2 regions of the Streptomyces sp. NPDC093586 genome follow, and region 1 is predicted to be linked to the other one. Evidence: riboswitches for the same ligand, from Rfam matches in the RefSeq annotation. Region 1 holds a riboswitch; the other holds the start of a gene.
The links. A riboswitch is a leader RNA that binds a small molecule or an ion and turns the genes downstream of it on or off. The one in region 1 is predicted to bind cyclic di-AMP.

Region 1 (4,402 bases):
AGGCGTCCCGGTGACGATCGCCAAGGCCGACGGCGACCCCGTCAACGCGGCCTCCATGCTGGCCGTTCTGGCCCTGGGCGCCCAGGGCGGCGAGGAGATCGTCCTGGCCTCCGACGCCGAGGGCGCGGACGCCGCCCTGGACCGGCTGGCGAAGCTGGTCGCCGAGGGTCTCGAGGAGCTTCCCGAGACCGTCTGACGTGACGGCCGCCGAAAGGCCCGCCCGGACTGCCGGGCGGGCCTTTTCCTGCCTCTTTTCCGGGCAGCAGAAAACAGCCCTCCGAATTACCCCTCTTTTGTATACGGCACCCGTGTTAATGCCGCGGGCTCGGCATGTTTGCGGGACGTTGCGCATTCCTCACACCGTCCGGGCCGTCGCCGGAGGAGAAGCGCAGCCGGTGCGCCGCGGCCGACCGTTCGGCGTGCAGCGCCATGAGCGCCCGCGCGCGGTCGCCGTCGCCCCGCGCCACCGCGTCGACGACCGCGCCGTACTCGGCCCAGCGCTCCACCGCACCGGGTGGCGCGTCCACGAGGTACATCCAGGCGATCTTGCGGCGCAGCTGGGTCAGCATCGCCGTGAGGGAGGGGCTGCCGGCGGCCTGCGCGAGGGTCTCGTGGAACCAGCCGTCCAGTGCGCGCAGATCCTCGCCGTGGCCCTGCCGGGAGCGTTCCCGGCCCAGCCTGACCAGGCCGCGCAACACCTTGAGGTGGGCCTCGGTGCGGCGCCGGGCCGCGCGGGAGGCGCCGAGGGGCTCCAGGAGCGTGCGGGTCTCCAGCAGGTCGGCGGCCTCCTGTTCGGTGGGCTCCGCGACGCACGCGCCCGCGTGCCGCCGGGTCACGACGAAGCCCTCGGCCTCCAGGGTGCGCAGCGCCTCGCGGACGGGGACGCGGGAGACGCCGTAGCGGCGGGCGAGCAGTTCCTCCGTGAGGCGGCTGCCGCGCCCGTGGACACCGGCGACGATGTCGTCCCGGATCGCCGTGCACACCGAGTGCGCCGGAATACGCATGTCCGACCTCCGCCCTGATCCCCGTGAAACGTCGACGATGGACGCGTGTTCCGTGACTCTAGGCCAATGCGCCGCGCTTTCGGACGGGGTGCGGGAATCCAGGGATATTTTTTGGACATTCGCGGGCCGGAAAAGGAGCCGGAAACACCGGCCGGCGACGGAGCCGGAAATGGGTGGGAAAACCGGAAGGCCCAGGCTTCGGGAGCCTGGGCCTTCGGGGGTGCCGTGCCGTCCGTCGTCAGACGTCCACGCCGTGGGAGCGGAGGTAGGCGACGGGGTCCATGTCCGAGCCGTACTCCGGGCTCGTGCGGGCTTCGAAGTGCAGGTGCGGTCCGGTGACGTTGCCGGTGGCGCCGGAGAGGCCGATCCGCTGGCCGGCGCCGACCGACTGGCCGACCGAGACGCCGATGGACGACAGGTGCCCGTACTGGGTGTACGTGCCGTCGTGCATCCTGATCACGACCTGGTTGCCGTACGCGCCGCCCCAGCCGGCCTCGACGACGGTGCCGACGCCGACCGCGTGCACCGGGGTGCCGGTGGAGGCGTGGAAGTCGATGCCGGTGTGGCTGCCGGAGGACCACAGGGAGCTGCCGGCCCGGTAGGCCGTGGACACGTAGGAGCCGGTGATCGGCGCGACGAAGGTGTTGAGGCGCTCGCGCTCCGCCTCGCGCGCGGCGCGCTCCTTGGCCTCGCGCGCTTCCTTCGCGGCCTCGGCGGCCCGCTCGCGCGCGGCCTCCATCGCCGCCTCGCGGGCGGCGGCGTCCAGGGCGGCCTGCTTCTGCGCGGCGGCCTGGGCGTCGATCTCGTCGGCGACGGAGTCGCCGATGGTGACGACCGGGGTGAGTCCGCTCTGCTCGACCTCGGGCTCGGCGGCGAGGGCCGGGGCCGCGAGGGTGCCGACGACGCCGGTGGTGGCGAGGGCCGCGACGCCCGCCGCGCGGGCGGTGGTGCGGTGCATGCGGCCGGGGCGGCGGTGCTTCCCGGTGGCGCGCGTGAACGCCATGTAGAGGCTGGTCCTTTCCTTCCCTCTCGCCTACCGGGTTAGCTGACGGGTTCGGAGCAGGAAGGTCTCCTACGGACCCCCTCGCCGAAGCGCGGGCGTCCGATTCACCCCAGGGACTGCGATGGGTCCCCGGCTCCCCTGGCTCGCGCCGTACGGGGACTCGGCGATGACTGTCCGGTGCCGCGGGTGCGGCGCACTGCCTGACGAACAGCCCGGACGACGCTAAACGCGGTTGTCTTCGATCCTCAAACGCAACAGGGTTTTTGTAGCGCACGCCACAGGGCAGACGGGCAGCCTCTCCCCCAATCCGGACAAAAGGCGGCCCCGGTGACACTCGGGTCGCCGGGGCCGTCGGGCGCGCGTGCCGCTACTCGGCGGCCACCACGGTGACTTCGCCGATGCCGAGGGCCTCGACCGGCTCCTTGATCTGCGCCGCGTCACCGACGAGGACCGTCACCAGACGGTCCACCGGGAAGGCGCTCACGACCGCCGCGGTGGCCTCCACGGTTCCGGTGGCGGCGAGTTGGCGGTACAGCGTGGCCTGGTAGTCGTCGGGCAGGTACTGCTCGACCTGGTCGGCGAGCGTGCTCGCGACGGCCGCCGCCGTCTCGTACTTCAGCGGCGCCACGCCCACCAGGTTCTGCACGGCGACGTCGCGTTCGGCGTCGGTGAGCCCGCCCTCGGCGAGCGTGCGCAGCACCGTCCACAGGTCCTGCAGCGCCGGGCCGGTGTTGGGCGTGTCGACGGAGCCGCTGATGGCGAGCATCGAGGCACCCGTGCCGTCGGGCGCGGAGCGCAGGACCTGCCCGAAGGCCCGGACGCCGTAGGTATAGCCCTTCTCCTCGCGCAGGACGCGGTCCAGGCGCGAGGTGAGGGTGCCACCGAGGCAGTACGTGCCGAGGACCTGCGCGGGCCACACGCGGTCGTGCCGGTCGGGCCCGGTGCGGCCGATCAGCAGCTGCGTCTGGACGGCACCGGGGCGGTCCACGATGACGACCCGGCCCGTGTCGTCGGCGGTCACCGGCGGCACGGGGCGCGGTTCGGCGGCGGAGCCGGTCCACGCGCCGAGGGTGTCGCCGAGCAGCGCGTCGAGGTCGACGCCGGTGAGGTCGCCGACGATGACCGCGGTGGCCGTGGCGGGGCGGACGTGCTTCTCGTAGAAGGCGCGGACGGCCGCCGCGTCGATGTTCGCGACCGTCTCCTCGGTGCCCTGACGCGGGCGCGACATGCGCGAGTCGGCCGGGAACAGCTCCTTGGACAGCTCCTTGGCGGCGCGCCGGGAGGGGTTGGCCAGCTCGTGCGGGATCTCGTCGAGCCGGTTGCGCACCAGCCGCTCGACCTCGCTGTCGGCGAACGCGGGCGCCCTGAGGGCGTCGGCGACCAGGCCCAGGGCCTTGGCGAGGCGCGAGACGGGCACCTCCAGGCTCAGCCGGACGCCGGGGTGGTCCGCGTGCGCGTCGAGGGTGGCGCCGCAGCGCTCCAGTTCGGCGGCGAACTCCTCGGCGGAGTGCTTGTCGGTGCCCTCGGAGAACGCGCGCGCCATGATCGTGGCGACGCCGTCCAGACCGGCGGGCTCGGCGTCCAGGGGCGCGTTCAGCGAGACCTCGACGGCGACGACCTGCTGGCCGGGGCGGTGGCAGCGCAGCACGGTGAGGCCGTTGTCGAGGCTGCCGCGCTCGGGGGCCGGGAACGCCCACGGCTTGGGCTCGCCGGCCTGTGGCTGGGAGTGGAATTCCATGGTGGCGAGCTCGGTCACTTGGCCGCCTCCTCGTTCTCGTCGGTGGCGTCGTTCTCGTCGGCGGGGGCGGTCGGCTCGTAGACGAGCACCGCGCGGTTGTCGGGGCGCAGGCGGGCCTTGGCGACCTCCTGGACCTCCTCGGCCGTCACCTCCAGCACCCGCTGCACGGCGGTGAGGGCGAGCTGCGGGTCGCCGAACAGGACGGCGTAGCGGCACAGTTCGTCGGCGCGGCCGGCGACCGTGCCGAGCCGGTCGAGCCACTCGCGCTCCAGCTGGGCCTGGGCGCGCTCCATCTCCTCGGCCGTGGGGCCCTCCTCGGCGAACCGGGCGAGCTCCTCGTCGATGGCCGTCTCGATGACGGGCACCTCCACGTCGCCGGACGTCTTCACGTCCAGCCAGCCCAGGGAGGGCGCCCCGGCGAGCCGCAGCAGACCGAAGCCGGCGGCCACGGCCGTGCGGTCGCGCCGCACCAGCCGGTTGTACAGGCGGGACGACTCGCCGCCGCCCAGGACGGTCAGGGCCAGGTCGGCCGCGTCGCACGCGCGCGTGCCGTCCTCCGGCAGGCGGTAGGCCGCCATCAGGGCGCGCGCCGGGACCTCCTCCTCGACGACCTCGCGCAACTGCTCGCCCATGACGTCGGGCAGCGAGCCGTCCCGG
Region 2 (4,402 bases), on a different contig from region 1:
CGTCCTGCGGTACTGCGCCGACTTCCACTCCATGAGGGTGCGCAGCGCGGCCGGTTCGCGCTCGTCGAACACGAAGCGCACGGTTCCGGCCTGCCGGCCCAGCCTGCGCTCCTTGGCGAGGGTGGTCTTCAGGAACTTCGGCGACTGGGTGCGCAGCACGCTCTCGTACGCCTCGTACCCCTTCTCCACGTCGATGACGTAGGTGGCGTGCTCCTCGGCGGCGTACGGCACGAACAGGCCCTGCTCGGCCTCCAGGTTGTCGAAGGCGAGGCTCGACAGGGAGCAGGCCCGCAGCAGTCGGCGGGTGTCCGGGAGGAGGCCCGGCCGCAGCACCGCGCCCTGGCAGTCCGAGACCCCGAGCCCGATCGCCCGGCCCTGGCCCAGCGGCCCGCGCTCGTGCGGCAGGAAACCGGCGGCCTCACCGCCCTCGTACAGCACCGCCACCCGCGCCCCGGGCCGTACCCGGCCCACGACGTCGGTGAACTCCGGCTCCATGAAGGGATTGCGGGGCGCCGTCGCCCCGGCGCGCAGCTCGCGCCAGCGCTCCCGTTCCCCCTCGCCCAGCTCCTCCGGCCTCAGCACGCGTACACGTCCGCTGCTCAACCCGACCCCCCGATCAAGTCCCCCCTGGACAACAGGAAGGTACCCCCGGGGCCGCCCGGAGGGTAGAAGGCAGAGCATGTTGTTGCCAACTGGTGCACAGGCCTTTAACCGCCTTCAGACGGTGTTGCGTCAGGTTTCGGACACCTGCGAACGTCCTCGTGCGCAACCGGTCGTGGGTGGGTCGGGCAGGTGCGGTGTCCGTATTCTCTGATCATGGACCGCACCGCATATGCCCTCGTCGCCACCGACCTCGACGGAACGCTGCTGCGCGGCGACGACACCGTCTCCGACCGGTCGCTGGCCGCGCTGGCGCGGGTGGCCCGGGCGGGGGCGCGGCACCTGGTGGTGACGGGGCGCCCGGCACCGAGGGTGCGCTCCCTGCTCGACGGCCTCGGCTGCACGGGGCTCGCGGTGTGCGGGCAGGGCGCGCAGGTGTACGACGCCGACGCGCACCGGATGCTGTGGTCGGTCACCCTGGACCGGGAGCTGGCGGAGACCGCGCTCGGCAAGATCGAGGCCGAGGTGGGGGAGGTGTACGCCGCGGTCGACCAGGACGGCGTCGACGGGCTGACGCTCATCGAACCGGGCTATCTGATGCCCCACCCGACCCTGCCCGCGGTGCGGGTCGAGCGGCGCGACGAGCTGTGGAGCGCGCCGATCAGCAAGGTGCTGCTGCGCCACCCCGACCTGTCCGACGACGAGTTGGCGGCGACGGCGCGCGCGGTGGTGGGTTCCCTCGCGACGGTCACGATGTCGGGGCCGGGGACGGTGGAGCTCCAGCCGTGCGGGGTGACCAAGGCGACCGGTCTGGCGCTCGCCGCCGAGCGTCTGGGGCTGAGCCGGCGGCGGACGATCGCCTTCGGGGACATGCCCAACGACATCCCCATGTTCCACTGGGCGGCCCGCGGGGTCGCCATGGCGGGCGCCCACCCCGAACTCAAGGCGGTCGCGGACGAGGTCACCACGACGAACGAGGACGACGGCGTGGCCGTCGTCCTCGAGCGGATCTTCGGAGCCTCCTGACGCACCGGGTGCGTATCGGTACGGCTCGGTTCGTCCGGTTGTGTCGCGGTGCGCGGGCGGCTCAGTACGCGCTGAAGACGTTGTCGATGGAGCCGTACCGGTGGGCCGCGTAGTTGCAGGCGGCGGTGATGTTGGCGACCGGGTCGTACGAGTCCCAGGAGGTGCCGGCGACGTGGTACGCCCGGAAGGTCGGGTCGATCACCTGGAGCAGGCCCTTGGACGGGGTGCCGTTGACGGCGTTGACGTCCCAGTTGTTGATGGCGAACGGGTTGCCGGACGACTCCCGCATGACGTTGCGGTGGATGCCGTCGTAGGTCCCGGGGATCCCGTGCTGCGCCATGATGTCCAGCGACTCGCGGATCCAGCCGTCGAGGTTGTTCGGGTACACCGTCGCCGTGGCGGCGGCGGCCGTGGTGGCCGGGGTGGCGGCGGACGCGGTGGCGGCGCCGACGAGCGGCAGGGCGAGCACGGCGACGCCGGTGCCGGCGACGGCGAGCTTGCGGGCGAGGCGGCCGGTTCGGGCGTGACGGTTCTGACCGTTGGCAGGCATGTGTGTGTCCCTCTCCATACGCCTGCGAGGTGAGCTGTCGGGTTCGGGCGGGGAGGTGCCCGGCCGCGCCCTGACGGGCACGGCTTCACCCCGAGCCGCTCCGGTGGTGTCCGGCGCGGCGACTTACCTTGGGTCCCCCGCTCCTGCCTGCGAGTGTGTCGGTGGATGACTGTGTGTCGGGGCGGTGGCAGGATTCGGCGTCCGCCTGACAGGCCGGGAACGTATGCGAGAGCACATGTCCGGAACAAGTGCAGGAATCACCCGACGTGCCTGTTGACCTTGATCTGAGGCATTTGGGGTGCTTGATCCTTTGCTACTGCCAAGGCTCAACTCGCCTACGGGGCAAAGGGGTGAGGGGGTTCGCGGCGGGGGTGCGGGCGGGCGCGGTGGCGTGAGCCAACTCACTGGCCTCAACAAGAGCGGCAAATCGGGCATTAGAGTCAACTGGTGGTCAATCGCCCCCTGGTGGGGGTCGCTTCGGTGCGGGGGCCCGACCGGGGGGTGGCTGGGGGGCCGACCGGGTGCCCGGCCGGACGCGCGCGGCAGCGGGGGTACGCCCCTCCGTCGGCGGGGCGCCCCGGTGTTTCCTCGTGTCGCGCGGGCATCCGTCCGGGGTGTGCGGGCATCCGTCCGGGGTCGCGGGTGCGGGTGGCGAACGGGTGACGCTCTCGGGGTGCGGTCCGTCGGGAGGGGTGGTGGGATCTTCGGTGGTGGCTTCCGGTGTGCCGTGCTCCGCGCCGCGCCTCTCCGGCGATGTCGGCCGATATCTGCTCATATCACTTGATCAAAAACATACCGTGCATGATCCGATACCGACCGGCCTGTAACGGTGGGCGCTAGCGGTGATCGAAACGTGACCGGATACGCTGACTCGAGTGGTGGCAGCGACCTATCGACAAACCAGGTAATCGCCAGTAGACACCAGCAGACAGGAGACCCCTCGTGACCGTCGTCGGGCCGTTCGGGCTGAGCGTGCGGGACCAGGCACTGGAAGCCGATGTCCAGACCGGACTGGCGGCCGTCGAGGAAGGGTTGCTTGAGGCAACCAAGAGTGAGGTGCCCTTCATCACGGAGGCCGCCCAGCACCTGGTGCGGGCCGGCGGCAAGCGGTTCCGGCCGCTGCTGGTGATGCTCGCCTCCCGGTTCGGCGACCCCTACGCGCCCGGCATCGTGCCCTCGGCCGTGGTCGTGGAGCTGACCCACCTCGCCACGCTCTACCACGACGACGTGATGGACGAGGCCGCCGTGCGCCGCGGCGTGCCCAGCGCCAACACCCGCTGGGGCAACTCGGTCGCGGTCCTCACCGGCGACTTCCTGTTCGCCCGCGCCTCCCAGATCCTCGCCGACCTCGGGCCCGAGGCGGTCCGGGTGCAGGCCCTCGCGTTCGAGCGGCTCGTCACCGGCCAGATCCTGGAGACGGCGGGGCCCCAGGACGGACGGGACCCGGTCGACCACTACCTGGACGTGCTGGGCGGCAAGACGGGATCGCTGGTGGCGGTCTCCTGCCGGTTCGGCGCGATGATGTCCGGCGCCGACGACACGGTCGTCGACGTGCTGACCCAGTACGGCGAGCGGCTCGGCGTCGCCTTCCAGCTCGCGGACGACGTCCTGGACATCGCCTCCGACTCCCACGAGTCGGGCAAGACGCCCGGCACGGACCTGCGCGAGGGCATCCCGACCCTCCCGGTGCTGCGGCTGCGCGAACGGGCGGCCCGGCTGGGGCTCGCCGAGGACATCGCCCTGTGCGAGCTGCTGGACTCCGACCTGAGCGACGACGCGCGGCATGCCGAGGCCCTGCGCCTGCTGCGCGCCCACCCCGCGCTCGAACAGGCGCGGCGGGACACCGTCCGGTACGCGAAGGACGCCCGGTCGGCGCTGGCCCCGCTGCGGGAGTGCGACGCGAAGGCCGCGCTGATCGAGCTGTGCGACGCGGTGGTGCACCGAGCCGGCTGACCTCCCGGCCGCCACCGCGCTCTCCCGGCGCGACGCGCCCCGCCCCCACCGGTCGGGGACGCCCCCACCGGTCGGGGACGCCCCCACCGGTCGGTGGAGGATCCGCCCTTCCGTGTCATCCCGCAGGAGTACGCGGAGTTGAGCCCGCGGTCTGACGCTTCCTCGTGGCCGATTTGGTCAGATGGTCACACGGAAAAACACCACTCCTCACCGATTCGGGTGAGAATGGCGGCTCACGGGTGAACACGTGCGAGGTCGCGAGACAGCCGCCGC

Region 2: another riboswitch for cyclic di-AMP. It lies ahead of ACIRFH_RS03465 (transglycosylase SLT domain-containing protein); the one in region 1 lies ahead of ACIRFH_RS19190 (M23 family metallopeptidase).

The regions. Positions count from the first base shown of each region.
Region 1 is NZ_JBIWJA010000017.1:14,896-19,297, reverse strand. Features, by position in the region: gene ACIRFH_RS19200 (HPr family phosphocarrier protein) at 1-196, shown strand, start outside; gene ACIRFH_RS19195 (GntR family transcriptional regulator) at 312-1,004, opposite strand; gene ACIRFH_RS19190 (M23 family metallopeptidase) at 1,243-2,007, opposite strand; cyclic di-AMP (ydaO/yuaA leader) riboswitch at 2,020-2,183, opposite strand; gene ACIRFH_RS19185 (M16 family metallopeptidase) at 2,375-3,763, opposite strand; gene ACIRFH_RS19180 (M16 family metallopeptidase) at 3,760-4,402, opposite strand, start outside.
Region 2 is NZ_JBIWJA010000002.1:270,507-274,908, reverse strand. Features, by position in the region: gene ACIRFH_RS03475 (GNAT family N-acetyltransferase) at 1-603, opposite strand, end outside; gene ACIRFH_RS03470 (HAD family hydrolase) at 817-1,626, shown strand; gene ACIRFH_RS03465 (transglycosylase SLT domain-containing protein) at 1,688-2,176, opposite strand; cyclic di-AMP (ydaO/yuaA leader) riboswitch at 2,182-2,350, opposite strand; gene ACIRFH_RS03460 (polyprenyl synthetase family protein) at 3,119-4,129, shown strand.